3 regions of the Embleya sp. NPDC050154 genome follow, and region 1 is predicted to be linked to each of the others. Evidence: riboswitches for the same ligand, from Rfam matches in the RefSeq annotation. Region 1 holds a riboswitch; each other region holds the start of a gene.
What was found. A riboswitch is a leader RNA that binds a small molecule or an ion and turns the genes downstream of it on or off. The one in region 1 is predicted to bind thiamine pyrophosphate.
Positions count from the first base shown of each region.

Region 2: another riboswitch for thiamine pyrophosphate. It lies ahead of thiO (glycine oxidase ThiO); the one in region 1 lies ahead of ACIBSV_RS48065 (purine-cytosine permease family protein).
Region 3: another riboswitch for thiamine pyrophosphate. It lies ahead of thiC (phosphomethylpyrimidine synthase ThiC); the one in region 1 lies ahead of ACIBSV_RS48065 (purine-cytosine permease family protein).

Region 1 is NZ_JBITJP010000043.1:43,972-49,673, reverse strand. Features, by position in the region: gene ACIBSV_RS48080 (amino acid ABC transporter permease) at 1-191, shown strand, start outside; gene ACIBSV_RS48075 (MerR family transcriptional regulator) at 249-1,445, opposite strand; gene ACIBSV_RS48070 (plasmid stabilization protein) at 1,607-1,930, shown strand; gene ACIBSV_RS48065 (purine-cytosine permease family protein) at 2,081-3,448, opposite strand; TPP riboswitch at 3,444-3,584, opposite strand; gene ACIBSV_RS48060 (CHAT domain-containing protein) at 4,092-5,288, opposite strand.
Region 2 is NZ_JBITJP010000005.1:327,556-333,257, reverse strand. Features, by position in the region: gene ACIBSV_RS13475 (polyprenyl synthetase family protein) at 1-227, shown strand, start outside; gene ACIBSV_RS13470 (ribonuclease domain-containing protein) at 754-1,239, opposite strand; gene thiE (thiamine phosphate synthase) at 1,276-1,920, opposite strand; gene ACIBSV_RS13460 (Rv2175c family DNA-binding protein) at 1,931-2,296, opposite strand; gene ACIBSV_RS13455 (NAD(P)/FAD-dependent oxidoreductase) at 2,385-3,569, opposite strand; TPP riboswitch at 3,684-3,795, shown strand; gene thiO (glycine oxidase ThiO) at 3,791-4,957, shown strand; gene thiS (sulfur carrier protein ThiS) at 4,954-5,163, shown strand; gene ACIBSV_RS13440 (thiazole synthase) at 5,169-5,702, shown strand, end outside.
Region 3 is NZ_JBITJP010000014.1:234,263-239,964, forward strand. Features, by position in the region: gene ACIBSV_RS28345 (cupin domain-containing protein) at 1-194, shown strand, start outside; gene tenA (thiaminase II) at 316-981, shown strand; gene ACIBSV_RS28355 (hypothetical protein) at 1,126-1,326, shown strand; TPP riboswitch at 1,379-1,487, shown strand; gene thiC (phosphomethylpyrimidine synthase ThiC) at 1,479-3,248, shown strand; gene ACIBSV_RS28365 (response regulator) at 3,297-3,983, opposite strand; gene ACIBSV_RS28370 (sensor histidine kinase) at 3,980-5,107, opposite strand; gene ACIBSV_RS28375 (ABC transporter permease) at 5,104-5,702, opposite strand, start outside.

The sequences.
Region 1 (5,702 bases):
TGGGCTACCTGATCTCGTACGAGGAATTCCTCTACGCCGGCAAGCAGATCGCCACCAACCTCGACTACAGCCTCCCCTTCATCCCGGTCGTCATCGTGATCGCCCCGATCTACATCGGCATGTGCATGCTTCTCTCCGGCCTTGCCCGCTACTTGGAAAGCAGCGGACGCCGCCGCCACAAGGGCGCCTGACGCCACGTCGGCGGATCGATGCTTCGGCCCGCCCGCGGCCTCCGGACGAGATCGGCCCTATTTCGGGTTCCCGGCTTTCGGGAGGGCCACCGGCATCACCAATGTGGTGAAGCTGCCCTGATCGGCGGAGCGGACCAGGACCGGTAGATCGGGGGCGGCGATGTCGAGGAGCACGTCCGGGCCGACGCCGGCGTCCAGGGCGGGTACGAGTGTGCCCGGGTCGAAGGCGAGTCGGGTCGCGGGGCCGGCGCAGATCGCCGGCAGGGCGCCGGCGTCGACTCGGATCCCGTCGAGGGTCGTGGTCAACACTCGGACCCGGCTCGGGCTCGGGCTGGGGCTGGGGTCTCGGCCTTGGTCCTCTTTCCGGCCTTGGTCCCGGTCCTCGCCATGGTCGTGGTCCTCGCCCGGGTCGTGGTTCTCGTCTTCGTCCCGCCCTCGGCCCAGGCCCCGGCCCTCGCCGAGCAGCGCTTCGCGTAGGGCCGCGCGGTCCACCACGACGCGGGTCTGCGGCGTGGCCAACGCGGCGAGCATGTCGCGGTAGGCCGGGTAGGTGTCGGCGGACGTCGCCGGCTCGTGGACCTCGTCGCCGGCGCGCAGGCGGAAGCCGTCGGCGTCGAGTTCGAGGTCGATCTCGCGGTGTCGGGTCGCCCAGGGGCCGAGTGCGATCAGGTCACCCACCCGGACCAGCGCCTGTCCCGGGCCGCCCTCGATCCGACCCGGGCGCAGTGTACGAACGGACAGCCGGTAGCGATCCGTCGCCACCAGGCGTACCTCCCCGTCGGCCACCTCGACCAGCACACACCCGAGCACCGCCGGCTCCCCCGCACCCGCCGCCGGCGCCACCTGCCGCACCGCGCTCGCCCATTCGGCCCCGCCGATGCTCGCCCGCGTACCGGTCGTGGTCAGCGAGCGCAGCACGCCCTCGACCACGACCCGCGCGGTGTCGGCGCGCTCGCGCATGCGGTCCAGGTGGGTGCGCAGCAGCGCCTCGGCGTGCTCCGGTGGACCGTCCAGTACGGCGACCGCCTCCGGCAGCGGCACCTCCGCCTCGCGCAACGCCCGCAGCCGCAGCGCCCGCGCCTCCTGCTCCGGCGCGTAGGAGCGGTAGCCCGTACCCGGGTCCACCGACGCGGGCCGCATCACACCGCAGTCGTCGTAGTAGCGCAACGCGCTCGGGCTCAGCCCGACCCGCCGCGCGAACGCGCCGATGCCCACCAGTGCGTCCCGTACCTCGTTGTTCGTGTCGTCGTCCATGGCGGCGAGTCTGCGGCTTCGACCTGCTCGAAGGTCAACTGCGGTCGGTCGGCACGGGTGATCGACGCCAGTGCGGGTAGCCGAAACAGGCCGATGAAGGAGGCCGCGAAAAAGGCCGACATGGCATCGAGTGGCGAGTAATACGAGTGAGGTGGACGACCATGCCACGCGGATCCAGCCCCAAGCGCGAACGTCAGTACGAGCACATCAAGGAGAGCGCCAAACAGCGCGGCACCGGCGAGAAGCGGGCCGAGGAGATCGCCGCCCGCACGGTCAACAAGGAGCGCGCCCGCTCCGGCGAGGCCAAGACCGCGAGCCGCTCGTCGCTGCACGACATGTCCTCGGCGAAGCGGGGCGGCAAGAACTCGCACAAGGGTTCGCAGGCACCCACGTACGACCAGCTCTACGCGGATGCCAAGCGCCGCAACATCAAGGGCCGCTCGTCGATGAACAAGGCGCAATTGGCCAAGGCCCTGGGCAGCTAGACGAGGCCGGTCGGGGCGGGTCGGCTCGGGGCGGCGTGGGTCGGGGCGGGTCGGGGCGTCTGCGTTCCGGTCCGGGACACCGGGGTCCGCCCGGGCGGTGGATCACGGCCGCGTCGGGAGGAGGCACCCGACCGACGCGGCCGGCCCACCTCAACGCGCCGCGACCGCCCGCCGCCGGTCCCACGCGACCGCGAGGTACGCGGTCACGCCCGCGAGCGCGAACGAGAACAGTGAGGCCGAGGTCCACGTCTGCGCGTGGATGTGCAGCGCGTCCTGGAGCCGGCCCCAGAACTTCGCCCACCACTCGACCGAACCCGGGTTGATCAGCTGATACATGCAGAACCCCAGCACCCACGGCACGACCATCACCCAGCGGGCCGGCGCGCGGTCGCCCAGGTCCCAGCCGGCTCGGCCGCGTCCGGCGAACAGGTCCACCGCGAGCACGCCGAGCAGCGGGATGAAGATCGAGCCGATCAGCGACAGGAAGCTCGCGTAGGTGTCGAAGTCGTTCACCATCAGCGCGAACGCGGTGACCAGCGCGCCCACGCCCAGGCACAACACCCGGCGGTCCACGCGCGGCGCCAGGTTCTGGATCGACATCGCGGTGCTGTAGACGTTGGCGAAGCTCTGGTCCACCTCGCGCACGACCAGCACGGCGAAGAACACCCATCCGGCGGTGACGCCCAGGAACGAGTCGAAGATCTTGTCCGCGTCGCCGCCGACCTGGGCCAGCGCGACCAGGCCGAGCAGGTAGCACCAGATGCTGGTGATCGAGAATCCGCTGAACGCCGCCCAGAACGCGGGCTTGGTGCCGCGCGAGTGGCGGGTGTAGTCGGACGCGAGCGGAACCCAGGAGACCGCGACCGCGAGCGCCGCGTCCATCGCCGGGAAGAACCCGGACCACGACCCCTCGGTCATCGGCGGCAGGCCCTCGCGCCACAACTGGATGGAGAAGTAGAGCATCGCGATGCCCACCGCGATCGTCACGTAGCGGCGCAGGATCCGCAGCATGCCCAGCGGACGCAGCGTCATCGCCGTGGTGACCGCGCCGGCGGCGACGATGTAAAGCCAATGCGGGCCGTCACCGTCGGTCATCGCCTCGATGCCGATCGAGATCACCAACAGCTCGAAGGTGCCCCAGCCGATGCACTGGACGATGTTGAACACCGTCGGCACGTAGGAGATTTTCGTGCCGAACAGGCCACGCAGCACGGTCATCGCGGGCGCGCCGCTGCGGGCACCGGGGATGCCGGCGACGGCGACCATGAGTGTGCCGATCAGCGTGCCGCCGACGGCCGCGACGATCGCGGCCACCATCGACAGTTGCGGATAGCCGGCCGGGGCGAGCACGAACAGGGCGCCGGAGAAGCCGAGCAGGCTCACTCCGAGGTTGGCCCAGAACGCCGCCTGGTCACGGAACCCGAGGGTACGTGGCGGCGCGGTGTCCAGGACCAGAGGCGCCTCGACGCCGCCGTGCGGTGTCTCGGGGCGCGCGTCGTCGATGACCGGAGCCGACATGGCTCTACCTGCTCTCCCTACGCCGGCATTACCCGGACAGGTTCAAGCGGTCGGTGGCCCCGGATGCGCCGGCGCTACGCCGACACCCCATGCCGCCCTCTCAGCCCGGTTGGTCCGAGCTCCCGCGATGGCGTGGCGAACAGTACGCGCCTCGCGGGTCGCTTGGGAAGGCGGGGTGACCCAACACACGCTCGCGCCCGCCGCCTCGCGCCGGCGAACACACGCACACGCCGGCCGCCTCGCATGGGTGAACACATGCTCGCGCGGGCCATGCCGAGTGGGTGAGCACCATGCCCGCGTCAGCCTTCCCGAGGGGGTGAACCCCGGCTCGCGTCGGCCTTCCCGAGGGGTGCACCCTGGCCCGCGACCGCCGTCCGGAGTGGTTGCACGCAGCCCTCACGCCCGCCATCCCAAGTGGGTGAGCACAGGCTCGCGCCCAGCCATCCCGAGTGGGTGTACACAAAGGCGCCCACCGTCCCGAGTGGGTGAACACACCCTCGCGCCCACCTCCCCTGGTGGGTGAACGCTGTTGCCCATCGAGCCGGCCACCCCGGGCGGGTGAACGGACTTCGCGGCTCACCACCCCGAGTGGGTGAACACACGCCCGCCGCCACCCGGAGTGGGTGACAGCACGCCCACGCGCTCACCATCCCGAGTGGGTGAAGCCCGCCCAGGCGGTCAGCGCGTCCGGGGCGATCGCGCGGGCCCTGGCGGCGAGTTCGGGCGGCATCGCGGCCGGGATGCCGCGTTTGGGGTCGCGCAGCCACAACTGGGCTGTGCGTACGGCCTGAGCCGGCGGCAGGTCGCGGCGGTCGAGGTAGTGGCGGGCCATGTACAGCACCAGCGCCGTGATCGTCTCGTCCACCGGCCACAGCGTGGACACCACGGTGTGGCTGCCGGCCGTCAGGTACTCGGCGGCCCGTCGCCAGTTCTCGTCGTGACCACCCGCCGGCACAAAGGCGATCGGATCGCCGGCGGCGCGGCCGACCTCGACCCGGTACCGCCTGTCGAGGTCGCCCACCGACCGCGCGGCGACGTCGCACAACAACCGCGGTGCGCCGATGTACGAGATGCGCGTGCTCTGCAGCGCGTGCCGGCGGCGGCCGTCGACGACCGTCCAAGCCGCGTGCCAGGGCACCATGCCGAACGGTCCGGCGGGCAGCAGCACCAGGGACGGCGTGTGGCCGAACGCGTCGGGCAGCGCGGTCAGTACCGGTTCCATCACCGCTGCCCAGGCCCATTCGCACAGCGCGTCGAGCAGGTCGGCCCAGTTCTCCCGATCGCCCCTGCCCAGGTCCAGGCCGTATTCGAGTTCGGGCAGGTCGAGCACCCGCGTCGCGCCGTCGGTGCCGGTGATCACCGCGGCTCCGGGAACGAGTTGCACCAGCACGTCGTGACCGAGCCGAACCAGCGCGGCGGCGATCTCGGCGGCCGACGGCGGGTCGAGGAGCGTACGCCACGGGGTGCCGCGCGGGTCGAGCCCGATCCGGGCCGAGGCCACCTGCGCGGCGGCCCGGAGCAGGTGGGCATCCGCCGGCGCGGCCCGATCCGCGCGCCGGAAGCAGAGCCGCGCCTGGTCCCAGGCCCGACGGTCGCCGACGGGTGCCGCGCTCGCGGCGTACGCGACGCCCGCCACGTAGGCGAATTCCGGCCACCGGGCGTCGGCGCCGTCGAGCGTGCCGAGTGCCTCGGTCAGCAACTCGATCGCCTCGGCGAACAACTCCCGCACGGCGTCCGGGCCGCCCTCGCCCGACTCGGCCGCCAACGCCTCGGCGCACCGTGCCCGACCGCGTTCACCCCGCTCCCGAGCCCGCCGCGTCTCCGCGTCGACATCCTCCACGCCCACCCCCCGCTAGCCCCCGCACGCCGAAACCACGGTACCGGGGCACGAACTCGCCCCAACGAACGCGCCATCACAACCGCGGCCGAATCCCACCGCCCCATGCCACCACTCCACCCCCCACCCGACCCACCACACCGCCGGCACGTCGACCCGCCCACGCCGCTGCCCACCGTCCGGGCGCATCACAGCCCGATCGCCCGATCGACCCGCTGCTCCACCACCCCACCGGTTCGCCGATAGACCACTTCACTCCCGCCCCCACCACCCCACCAACCGCGCCCGCCACTCCGCCACTCCGCCGGTCTATCGACACACCTCCCCGCCCGCCCCTCGGGCACCCCGTCGCTTCGCCGGCGGTGCCTCCTCGTGCCGGAACCGTTGCTTCCGGTGGTGTGTCCGGCGGGCGCGCAG
Region 2 (5,702 bases), on a different contig from region 1:
AGGCCGAGGTGCTGACCGCGCTGCTCGGCGATCCCGCGCTGAGCGACACCGGGGTCAAGGAATTGCGCGCGGTGATCGAGGACACCGGCGCGCTCGCCGACGTGGAGACGATGATCACCGAGCTGACCGAGCGGGCCCTCGCCGCCCTGGCCGTCGCGCCGATCGCCGAGGACGCGCGCGAAGTGCTGCGTGAGCTGGCCGACGCCGCCACCGTGCGCAGCGTCTAGTCCGGCGTCCGCGGCGTCGCCGACCGCGAACGGTGCGCCCAGGGCCGCGGGGCGGGGCCGCTCCGGCTCGGACGCCCGGCCCCGGGAGGGGTGCGGGCCGTGCGTCTCGTCGGCCTCGAGCAGTGCCTGGGGCGGGTTGCGGCCGATCAGGTAGATCCCGCCGATCATCGCGGCGAGCACGAACAGCGGGAACAGCAGCGCGGCGCCGCCGTCGGATGTCGTGCCCGGGTGGGGCCGCGAGTGTTCGGCGCCGGCTCTGGGCCCGGGGATCGACGGCTTCGCCGGGCCCGTCGAGGTGGTCGGCACCGTCGCGGGGTGCGGCAGGTCGTGGTCGCGGGCATCCTCTGCGGACCCCGGACGACATCGAACGTCGGGTGTGTCCATCTCGGCAGTCTGGCCGCTTGCTCCGCCCGGTCCGGCCGGAATAGCCCATCCGCGAGGCCAACCACCCGATCGGCCCAGGACCGGTGCCGGCGCCGGCACCCACCCGCAGAGTCGACCCCTTCGTGCGAGCCGGCGCACCCGCTCAGGGCAGCACGGCCGCGAAGCTCGCGTAGTGGTCGTCGCTGTAGTAGCGCTCGGTGTTCCTGCCCGTGACGATCCGGCGCGCGCCGCGATCGGCAGCGCCCGGCGTGCGGACCGTGTACTCGCGGTAGTACCCGTCGGGCTCCGCCGGCAGCAGCTTCTCCCGGTTGCCGAAGACGACGCCGTCGCGGTTGTAGGGGAACGGCCCGCCCGCCGCGATCAGGCGCAGCGTCTCGCGGGCCTCGGCCGGCAGCCGCGCCGCGGCGACGGTGCGCATCCCGGCGGGCACCCAGTCGGGGCGCGCGGCGGTGGACCCGAGCGGTCCGGGGGCGGTCGCGCCGGTGCGGATGGTCGCCGTGGTGGGCGGCGCACTCGCGCGGGTGCCGCCGTCGCCGTCGTCCCGGGTGAGCGCGAAGGCCAGAGCGAGCGCGGCGACGAGCGCGAGCAGCGTGACAACGACGAGAGCACGCCGCCGAGAACCGGACATGGCCGGATATTGTCACGCCGTCTCGCGCGCGCCGGGTCAGCGCCCGGCGAGTCGCCGGACGAATTCCGCCGTTGCCTTCGCCGGGTCCGCGGCCTCGGTGATCGCGCGTACGACCACCACGCGGTCGGCACCCGCGGCCAGCACCTCGTCCAGGTTGTCCCGGTCGATGCCGCCGATCGCGAACCACGGCCGGGTCGGGCGCAGCGCCGCGGTGTAGCGGACCAGGTCCAGGCCCGGCGCGGGTCGGCCCGGCTTGGTCGGGGTGGGCCAGACCGGCCCGGTGCAGAAGTAGTCCACCCCGGGCTCGAGGATCGCCGCGTCCACCTCGGCCTCGGCGTGCGTGGACCGGCCGATCAGCACGTCGCCGCCGATGATCGCGCGCGCGGCCGGGACGGGCAGGTCGTCCTGTCCCAGGTGCAGCACGTCGGGGCCGATCGCGTGCGCGACGTCCGCGCGGTCGTTGACCGCGAGCAGCGCGCCGTGGCGGCGGCACGCGTCCGCGAACACCTGGAGGTATCCGAGTTCGGGCCGGGCCTCCAGGCCCTTCTGCCGCAGTTGCACGATGTCCACGCCCGCGCCCAGGACCGCGTCCAGGAACGCGGGCAGGTCGCCCTGGCGCTCGCGCGCGTCGGTGCACAGGTACAGGCGCGCGGCGGCCAGCCGTTCCTGTCGGCTCGTCATCGGCCCGGCCTCAGATCGCCAGCGCCTGGGCGCGGCGACGCACCTCGGTCATCCGGTTCTCCTGGAGCGCCTGCACCGGCGTGCCCGGGAGCGTGTCGTCCGCGGTGAACAACCACTCCAGCGCCTCCTCGTCGGTGAACCCGGAGTCCGCGAGCAGGGTCAGCGTGCCGACCAGGCCCTTGACGATGTTGCCGTCCTGGAAGAAGTCGGCGGGTACCTGGAGGGCCCGGTGCTCGCCGCGGCGCACGGCCAGGAACTTGCGCTCCTTGAGTTGCTGCCGGACCTTCAGGATGTCCACACCGAGGATCTCGGCGATGTCGGGGAGTGTCACCCAGGCGGGGACGAGGGCTTCTGTTTTGGCGTCGATCTCGCTCACCCGGCCAAGTTTAGGTTCCGCGGCCGGGCCGGCCGGCCGGCGCCCGGCCCGGTACGGCCCGGTGCGGCACGGCGCGGCCCGACCGCGGTCAGCGCGCGACCGACTTGAGCGGGTTCTCGGGGTCGGCGAACCGCTCCCGGTCCACCGGCGTGCCCAGTTGCACGAGCTTGCGGCCCTGGGCCAGGTCGCGCGGCCGGGCGACGGCGAGCAGCGCCGTCAGCCGGTCGCCGGCGAACCAGCCCGCGGCCCACTTGCCGTCCTGGCCCGCGCCGCGGAAGACGAGTTCCTCGCCCGCGCCGTGCCGGCCGACGTACTGGACCATCCGACCGAACTGGTCGGACCAGAAATACGGGACCGGGTCGTACGCCTGGTCGCCGCCGAGCAGGTTGGCCACCAGCACGCGCGGTGCCTGGAGCGCGTTGTCCCAGTGCTCGACGTTCATCCGGGTGCCGTAGCGGGCGGACGGGAAGTCCACGCAGTCGCCGACCGCGTACACCCCGGGCACCGAGGTGGCCAGGTGGTCGTCCACCTCGACGAAGCCGCGGTCGTTGACGGCCACACCGGAGTCGGCCAGCCACTCGGTGGCCGGGCGCACCCCGATGCCGACCACGATCGCGTCCGCGCGCAGCCGGCGGCCGTCGGTCAGGTGTACCGCGCCCGGCTCCAGGCGATCCACCCGCGCGCCCAGCAGCAGTTCCACGCCGGCCTCGGCGTACCACGGCACGAAGCGTTCGCCGATGGCGTCGGGGAAGGGGCCGGCGAGCGGGGTGTGCAGGGCCTCGACCACGGTGGTCGGGCAGCCGGCGGCGGCCGCGGCGGTGGCCACCTCGGCGCCGATCCAGCCCGCGCCGACGATCACCACGTGCGCGCCGGGCACCAGTGCGGCGCGCAGCGCGCGGGCGTCGTCGATGGTGCGCAGCACGTGCACGCCGGGCACCTCCCCCGCGCCGGGCAGGTTGAGCACGCGCGAGCCGGTCGCGATCACCAGGCGGTCGAAGGCGACCGGTCCCGCGTCGGTGTCCACCGCGCCCGGTCGCAGTCCCGTCGCGGTCCGGCCGAACAGCACCTCGGTCTCCAGCGCGGCCCAGTCCGCCTCGAAGGACGTGTCGTCGGTCTTGCCCGCGAGCACCTCCTTCGACAACGGCGGCCGGTCGTACGGCGCGTGCGCCTCGGCGCCGAGCAGGGTGACGCGCCCGGCGTACCCCTGGTCCCGCAGCGCCACCACGGTTTGCAGGCCGGCCATGCCGGCACCCACGACGAGCACGTTGTCCATGCGGGGCACCCTATGACGCGCCCCGGCGCGACCGGCGGGCAGGGTCTTGACTCAGTCAAGGACATCTCGGACGCACTCGGGCACCCCGGGGCACGCGAAACCGGTGTCGTAGTGTGGAGAGGTCACGGGAGCCCGGTGAGACCGGGCTGAGAGGGGGGCTGCGAGCCCCCGACCGTCCGAACCTGATCCGGGTCATACCGGCGAAGGGAGTTCCCCTCACCATGTCCACCATCCCCACCACCGATGTCGTGGTGGTCGGCGCGGGCGTCGCCGGGCTGTCCGTCGCGTGGCGCGCGCGCACCCGGTACGGACTGGCCGTCACCGTGGTCGACCCGACCCCGGGCGCGGGCGCCTCGCACGCCGCGGCCGGCATGCTCACCCCCGTCTCCGAACTCCAGTACGGCGAGGAGAGCCTGCTCCGGCTGAGCATCGAATCGGCCCGGCGCTACCCCGAGTTCGCGGCCGAGCTGGCCGAGGCCGCGGGCCTGCCCTCGGGCTACCGCGCGTGCGGCACGATCGCGGTCGCGCTGGACGCGGACGACCGGGCCGTACTCAAGGACCTGCACGCCCACCAGCAGCGGCTGGGCCTGCACTCGTCCTGGCTGACCAGCCGCGAGTGCCGCCGGCTCGAACCGATGTTGTCCCCGGCGATCACCGGCGGCCTGCATGTCGAGGACGACCACCAGATCGACAACCGCCTGCTGGTCGCGGCGCTGCTCGCGGCCTGCGCGCGGGCCGGTGTCGGCTTCGTCCGCGAGCGCGTCGAGCGCGTCCTGGTCGCCGACGAGCGCGCGTACGGCGTGCGGTTGCCCGACGGGCGCGACCTGATCGCGGATCAGGTGCTGCTCGCGGCGGGCGCCCGCTCGGCGCTGATCCCCGGCCTGCCGCCGGAGGCGGTCCCGCCGGTGCGCCCGGTCAAGGGCGAGATCCTGCGCCTGCGGGTGCCGCCGGCCCTGCTGCCGCTGCTGTCCCGCAACGTCCGGGGCGTGGTCAAGGGCGGCAGCATGTACCTGGTGCCGCGCGCGGACGGCGAACTGGTGATCGGCGCGACCGAGCACGAACTCGGGCACGACACCGAGGTCACCGCCGGCGGCGTGTACGAACTCCTGCGCGACGCGCACGAACTCGTCCCCGGCATCACCGAGCTGCCTTTGATGGAGACGCTCGCCGGGCTGCGCCCCGGCAGCCCGGACAACGCGCCGATCCTGGGTCGTTCCGCGCTGGCCGGCCTGGTGGTGGCCACCGGCCACTACCGGCACGGCATCCTGCTCACCCCGATCACCGCCGACACCGTGGCCGAGGCGCTCGCGCACGGCACCACCCCCGAACTCATCGCGCCCTTCGGGCCCGACCGCTTCGCGAGCGCCGCCCGAGAGGTGATGGCATGAACGACATCGAGGTCTTTGTCAACGGCGACCGGCGCCGCGTCGCGGACGGCACCACCGTCGCCGACCTCGTGGCCACGCTGACCACCGCCGCCAAGGGTGTCGCGGTCGCGGTGGACGAGTCCGTGGTGCCGCGCGGCGCGTGGGCCGAGACCGTGCTCGACGCGGGCAGCCGCGTCGAGGTGCTGACCGCCGTCCAGGGAGGATGACCGGCATGGCCGACGACAAGCTGGTGATCGGCGGCGAGTCCTTCACGTCGCGGCTGATCACCGGGACCGGCGGCGCGCCGAGCCTGGAGATCCTGGAGCAGGCGCTGATCGCGTCGGGCACCGAGATCACCACGGTGGCGATGCGCCGAGTGGATCCGGGGACCTCGGGCTCGGTGCTGGACGTGCTGCGCCGGTTGGGCATCCGGGTGTTGCCGAACACCGCGGGGTGCTTCACCTCGGGCGAGGCGGTGCTGACCGCGCGGTTGGCCCGGGAGGCGCTGGAGACCGACTGGGTCAAGCTCGAAGTGGTCGCCGACGAGCGCACGTTGCTGCCGGACGGGGTGGAACTCGTGGATGCCGCAGAGCGGTTGGTCGACGACGGCTTCCGGGTGCTGGCGTACACCAACGACGACCCGGTGCTCGCGCGCCGGCTCGAGCAGGTGGGCTGCGTGGCGGTGATGCCGCTCGGGTCGCCGATCGGTTCGGGCCTGGGCATCCGCAACCCGCACAACATCCGGCTGATCACCGACCAGGCCAAG
Region 3 (5,702 bases), on a different contig from region 1:
ACACGCAGAAGCCGCACCGTCAGGACGAGGCGTACGTGGTGATCAGCGGTCGGGCCACGCTGACCGTCGGCGACGAGTCCACCGACGTCGCGCGCGGCAGCGTCGTGTACGTACCGGCCGGCGTGCGGCACCACTTCCACCGGATCACCGAGCCGCTGCGCGTGTTGGTGTTCTTCTCGCCGCCGGAGGGCTGAGCGCGATGCGCGCGGCGCGCGCGAGGGGCGCACCCACGGGCGGGCCCGGACCCGTGTACGACAATCGCATCTTGGGATCCGGGATTCGGATCCCGGGATCCGACGATCGGGAGTAGACCTGATGGCGCTGCGCGACGAGCTCTGGGCCGCGATCGAGGACGTCTACGCGGCGATCCTCGAGCACCCGTTCATCCACGGGCTGACCGACGGCACGCTGCCGCGCGAGGCGTTTCGGCACTACGTCGTGCAGGACTCGCACTACCTGCGCGACTACGCCAAGGCGCTCGCGGTGTGCGCGGCCAAGGCGCCGGACGAGGCGACGACCGTGCAGTTCGCCGGCGACGCGGCCGGTGCGATCGCCGCCGAGCGCTCGTTGCACGAGGGCTTCATGGTCGACTTCGGCAGCTCGGTGGCGGACGCGACCGCGACCGAGCCGGTGTTGCCCAGCACCCGGGCCTACGTCAGCTACCTGCTCGCCACCGTGCACAACGGCTCGTTCGCCGAAGGTGTGGCCGCGGTGCTGCCCTGCTACTGGATCTACGCCCGCGTGGGCGACGCGCTGCTGGCCAAGGGCTCGCCCGACGAGCTGTACGGGCGGTGGATAGCCACCTACGGCGCCGAGGAGTTCCAGGAGACGGTGCGCGCGGTGCTCGATCTGGTGGACCGGATCGGCGAGGACCTCTCGGCGACCGAGCGGGCTCGGATGATCGAACACTTCACCACCACGGCCCGCTACGAGTGGATGTTCTGGGACGCCGCGTGGCGCGGCGAGCGCTGGCCGGTCTGAGCGGATCGGGCCGGTCGTCGCGACGCCCGGCCGGCCGGATTCGGTCCGGCCGGAACCGGTCCGCCCGGATACGACGTGTCCTTGCGGGGAATGTGGTCCCCGCACGCACGTCTCGCGTGGGATCGCGTGACTGGGGGTTGAACGATGGAGACATGGCCGCAGTGGGTGCGGGTCGGTGTGCCGGTGCTCGCGCTGGTGCTGCTGTGCTGGTTGCTGATCTGGCTGTTCTCGGCCTTCCTGATGCTCATCGTCAAGGGTGTCGTGGGGCTGCTCGTCACGGTCGGGATGGTCGTGCTCGCGCGTACCGCGGTGGTCGGCCGCGAACCGCGGGATCCGCTCGGCTGAAACCCGACGCTGGTCGTGCGACCGACGGTGTGTCAGGGTGGGGGCGCACCACACGGAGATACACGGGAGCTCGGGGCACCGGGCTGAGAGGGCGCTGAGGCCGCGCCGACCGCAGAACCTGACCGGGTAATGCCGGCGTAGGGAGCCTTTCCATGACCTCGCACGACACATCGCTGCCCGCTGTCCCGGTTGCCGACCCGGCCGCCGCGGACACGGTCACCAGCGGACCGATTTCCCCCGCCCACCACCGCGGCTACGTCCCCGGATCGCGCGAGGACCTGCGCGTTCCGGTACGCACGGTGCATCTGACCAACGGCGAGACGGTTCGCCTGTACGACACCTCGGGCCCGTACACCGACCCCGCCTTCGAGGTGGACGTGCGGCGCGGCCTGCCCGCGCTGCGGGAGGCCTGGATCGAGGAGCGCGGCGACACCGTCCGCTACGACGGGCGGATCGGCGCGCTCACCCCGGCCGGTTTCGCGGTGCCCGGCGCCGGGGCCCGGCCCAGGCGCGCGTCCGGGGCCGAGGCGGTGACCCAACTCGCCTACGCGCGGCGCGGACTGGTCACCCCGGAGATGGAGTTCGTGGCGATCCGCGAGGGCCTGACGCCCGAGCTGGTCCGGGACGAGATCGCCGCCGGTCGCGCGGTGCTGCCCGCGAACATCAACCACCCGGAGATCGAGCCGATGGTGATCGGCAAGAACTTCCTGGTCAAGGTCAACGCGAACATCGGCAACTCGGCGGTGACCTCCTCGATCGAGGAGGAGACCGACAAGCTGGTGTGGGCGATCCGGTGGGGCGCGGACACGGTGATGGACCTGTCCACCGGCAAGGACATCCACACCACGCGCGAGTGGATCGTGCGCAACTCGCCGGTCCCGATCGGCACGGTGCCGCTGTACCAGGCACTGGAGAAGGTGAACGGCAAGCCCGAGGAACTCACCTGGGAGCTCTACCGCGACACCGTGATCGAGCAGTGCGAGCAGGGCGTGGACTACATGACGGTGCATGCAGGCGTGCTGCTGCGCTACGTGCCGCTGACGGCCCGTCGCAAGACCGGGATCGTCTCGCGCGGCGGCTCGATCATGGCCGCGTGGTGCCTGGCGCACCACCGGGAGAACTTCCTCTACACGCACTTCGCCGAGCTGACCGAGATCCTGCGCGCGTACGACGTGACCTACTCGCTCGGCGACGGTCTGCGCCCGGGCTCCATCGCGGACGCCAACGACGCGGCGCAGTTCGCCGAGTTGGAGACGCTGGGCGAGTTGGGCCGGATCTCCCGTTCGATGGACGTCCAGGTGATGATCGAGGGCCCCGGCCATGTGCCGATGCACAAGATCAAGGAGAACGTCGACCTCCAGCAACGCATCTGCGACGAGGCGCCGTTCTACACACTCGGTCCGCTGACCACGGACGTCGCCCCCGGCTACGACCACATCACGTCGGCGATCGGCGCGGCGATGATCGGCATGTGGGGCACCGCGATGCTCTGCTACGTGACGCCGAAGGAGCACCTGGGCCTGCCGGACCGCGACGACGTCAAGGCGGGCGTGATCGCCTACCGGATCGCGGCGCACGCGGCGGACCTGGCCAAGGGGCACCCGGGTGCGCAGGCCTGGGACGACGCGCTCTCCGACGCCCGTTTCGAGTTCCGTTGGCAGGACCAGTTCGACCTGGCGATGGATCCGGACACCGCGCGCGCCTACCACGACGCGACGCTCCCGGCGGAGCCGGCCAAGACGGCCCACTTCTGCTCGATGTGCGGACCGAAGTTCTGTTCGATGCGGATCTCGCACGACATCCGCGCGGAGCACGGCGATGGTGCCGTCGCGTCGGAGGTGGACGCCGAGGCCGGGATGCGGGCCAAGTCGCAGGAGTTCGCCGCCTCGGGCAACCGCGTCTATCTGCCGTTGGCCGACTGACGCACGCGTCGGCGACGTCCCGGGAGCGGGCCGGCTTCCGGGGCGTCGTCAGGCCGGTCCGGGCCGGGCGCTCTCGCCGGCGACGATGACGCCGTGCTCGTAGGCGAAGACGACCGCCTGCGCGCGATCCCGCAGGCCCAGTTTGGCGAACATGCTGCCCACATGGCTCTTCACGGTCGCCTCGGTGACCACCAGACGGGCGGCGATCTCGCTGTTGGACAGGCCGCGGGCGACCAGGAACAGGGCTTCTCGTTCGCGCGGGGTCAGGCCCGCCAGGAGCGCGGGCGAGGAGCGGAGCGGTTCGGTGCGGGTGGCGAAGTTCTCGATCAGGCGGCGGGTGATCGAGGGCGAGAGCAACGCCTCCCCGTCGTGGACGACGCGGATGGCCTCCACGAGGCGGGCGCGCGAGGCGTCCTTGAGCAGAAACCCCGCGGCGCCGGCGCGCAACGCGCCGAAGACGTACTCGTCCAGGTCGAACGTGGTCAGGATCAGCACGCGCGGCGGTGGCGAGATGCCGGCGGCGTGCAGGCGGGCGGTGGCCTCGACGCCGTCCATCCGCGGCATCCGGATGTCCATGAGCACCACGTCCGGACGCAGGGCGCCCGCCAGTTCGATCGCCTCGTCGCCGTCCTCGGCCTCGCCGACCACGACGAGGTCGTCCTGCGTCTGCAGGAACAGGCGAAGGCCGGTCCTGATCAGCTCCTGGTCGTCGACGATGAGCAGGCGGATGCTCATGCGGGATCCCCCAGCGGCAGTCGGGCCGCCACCTCGAACCCGCCGTCCGCGCCGGGCCGGGCCTCCAGTTCGCCGCCGAGGACACCGATCCGCTCGCGCATGCCGACGATGCCGTGGCCGCCGGACGAGGGTGCGGACACCCGCTCGCCGTCGTTGACGACCGCGACCCGCAGATGGGTGCGGTCGAAGTCGAGCGTTACCGCGACGTGCGTGGGGCGGGCGTGTTTGAGCACGTTGGTCAGTGCCTCCTCGACGATGCGGTAGACCGACAGCTCGACGCCGCCGGCCAGCGGTCGGGACGTGCCGGTGACCTCCAGGCGCGCGGGCAGCCCGGCCTCGCCGTACGAGGCGACGAGCGCGGGCAGTTGGGCCAGCGAGGGCTGCGGACGCATCCGCACACCCTGGTCCGGCTCGCGCAGCAGGAGCAACATCCGGCGCAACTCGACCAGGCTCTGCTCGGCGTTGCTCTCGACCCGCCCCAGGGTGTCGTCGGCCACGTCCGGCGCGGTGCGCAGTACGTCGCGCGCACCGCGTACGCCCACCAGGGTCACGGTGACCGAATGGGCGATGATGTCGTGCAGTTCGCGGGCTATCGCCGCGCGCTCGCGCTGCGCCACGATCACCGAGAGCTGCTCGCGCTCGCGCTCCAGGTGGGTCGTGCGCTCCTCCAGGGCCTCGGTGTAGCGCCGTCGGGTCTGCGCGTAGGTGCCCAGGCCCCACGCGACGACGGAGACGGGGATCGAGGCGATGCTCGCCAGCATCAGGACCAGCGCCGTCGGCGCGAGGGCGGCCACCGAAACACGCCGATTCCGCAGTTCGGCGACGGTGTAGAGGGCCACCAACACCGGCGCCCCGCCGGGGTAGGCGCCGGTCGCCGCGAGCAGCGCCTCGATCGAGCAGACGAGCACCAGCACGGTGAGGGTCGCGCGCCGTCGGGCGAGCAGGAGCGCACCGGTGAGGAAGACGAGTGCGAGGGGCAGCGTCGGGACGGGTGTCGAGTCCTCGAAGGTCAGTCCGACCTCGACGCTCGTGGTCACCACCGCGACGACGGCGTCGAACACGGCCGAGCGGCGCGCTCGGATCCACCGGCGCGCCGCTCGCACGTACCGGAGAACCGGGTTCATGCCAGGTCACGCCGACGCTCGCCGGCGACGGCCGCGATCACCAGCGCGACCGCCCAGGCGCCGAGGACCACCGCGGCGGCACCGGCCGACAGCGTCGTGTGGTGGGTCGACCGCGCCAGCACACCGGCGGCCCCGAACGGCGTGTAGTTGGCGGCGGATTCGGCGACATCGGCGACCAGCGGAAGCACCGCGAAGTTCACCAGCAACACCACGACCACCCCCACGACCGGGCTGCGCACCATCGCCCCGATGGCGGCACCCATGATCGCAGACAGCACGAACGCGGCCAGGTTGCCCGCCGCGACCGAGGCGACCTCCCCCGGGGCGAGGTCGGCTCCCGGATGGTCGGCGAGCAGCGGCAGGGCGAGCCCGACGGACACGGCGACCAGCAGTGCCCCGATCGACAGACCCGTCACCGCGTAGGCGCCGATCCGGGCGAGCAGGACCAGGCCGCGGTCGCGCCGGGCCACCAGCGCCGCGGGTGCGGCGGTGCGGTGGCGGTACTCGCCGGCCGCGCCGACGAGTCCCCACAACATCAACAGGACCGGCAGCCCGGCCAGCGCCTCCTCCTTCTCGGCCACCTCGTCCAGCCGGC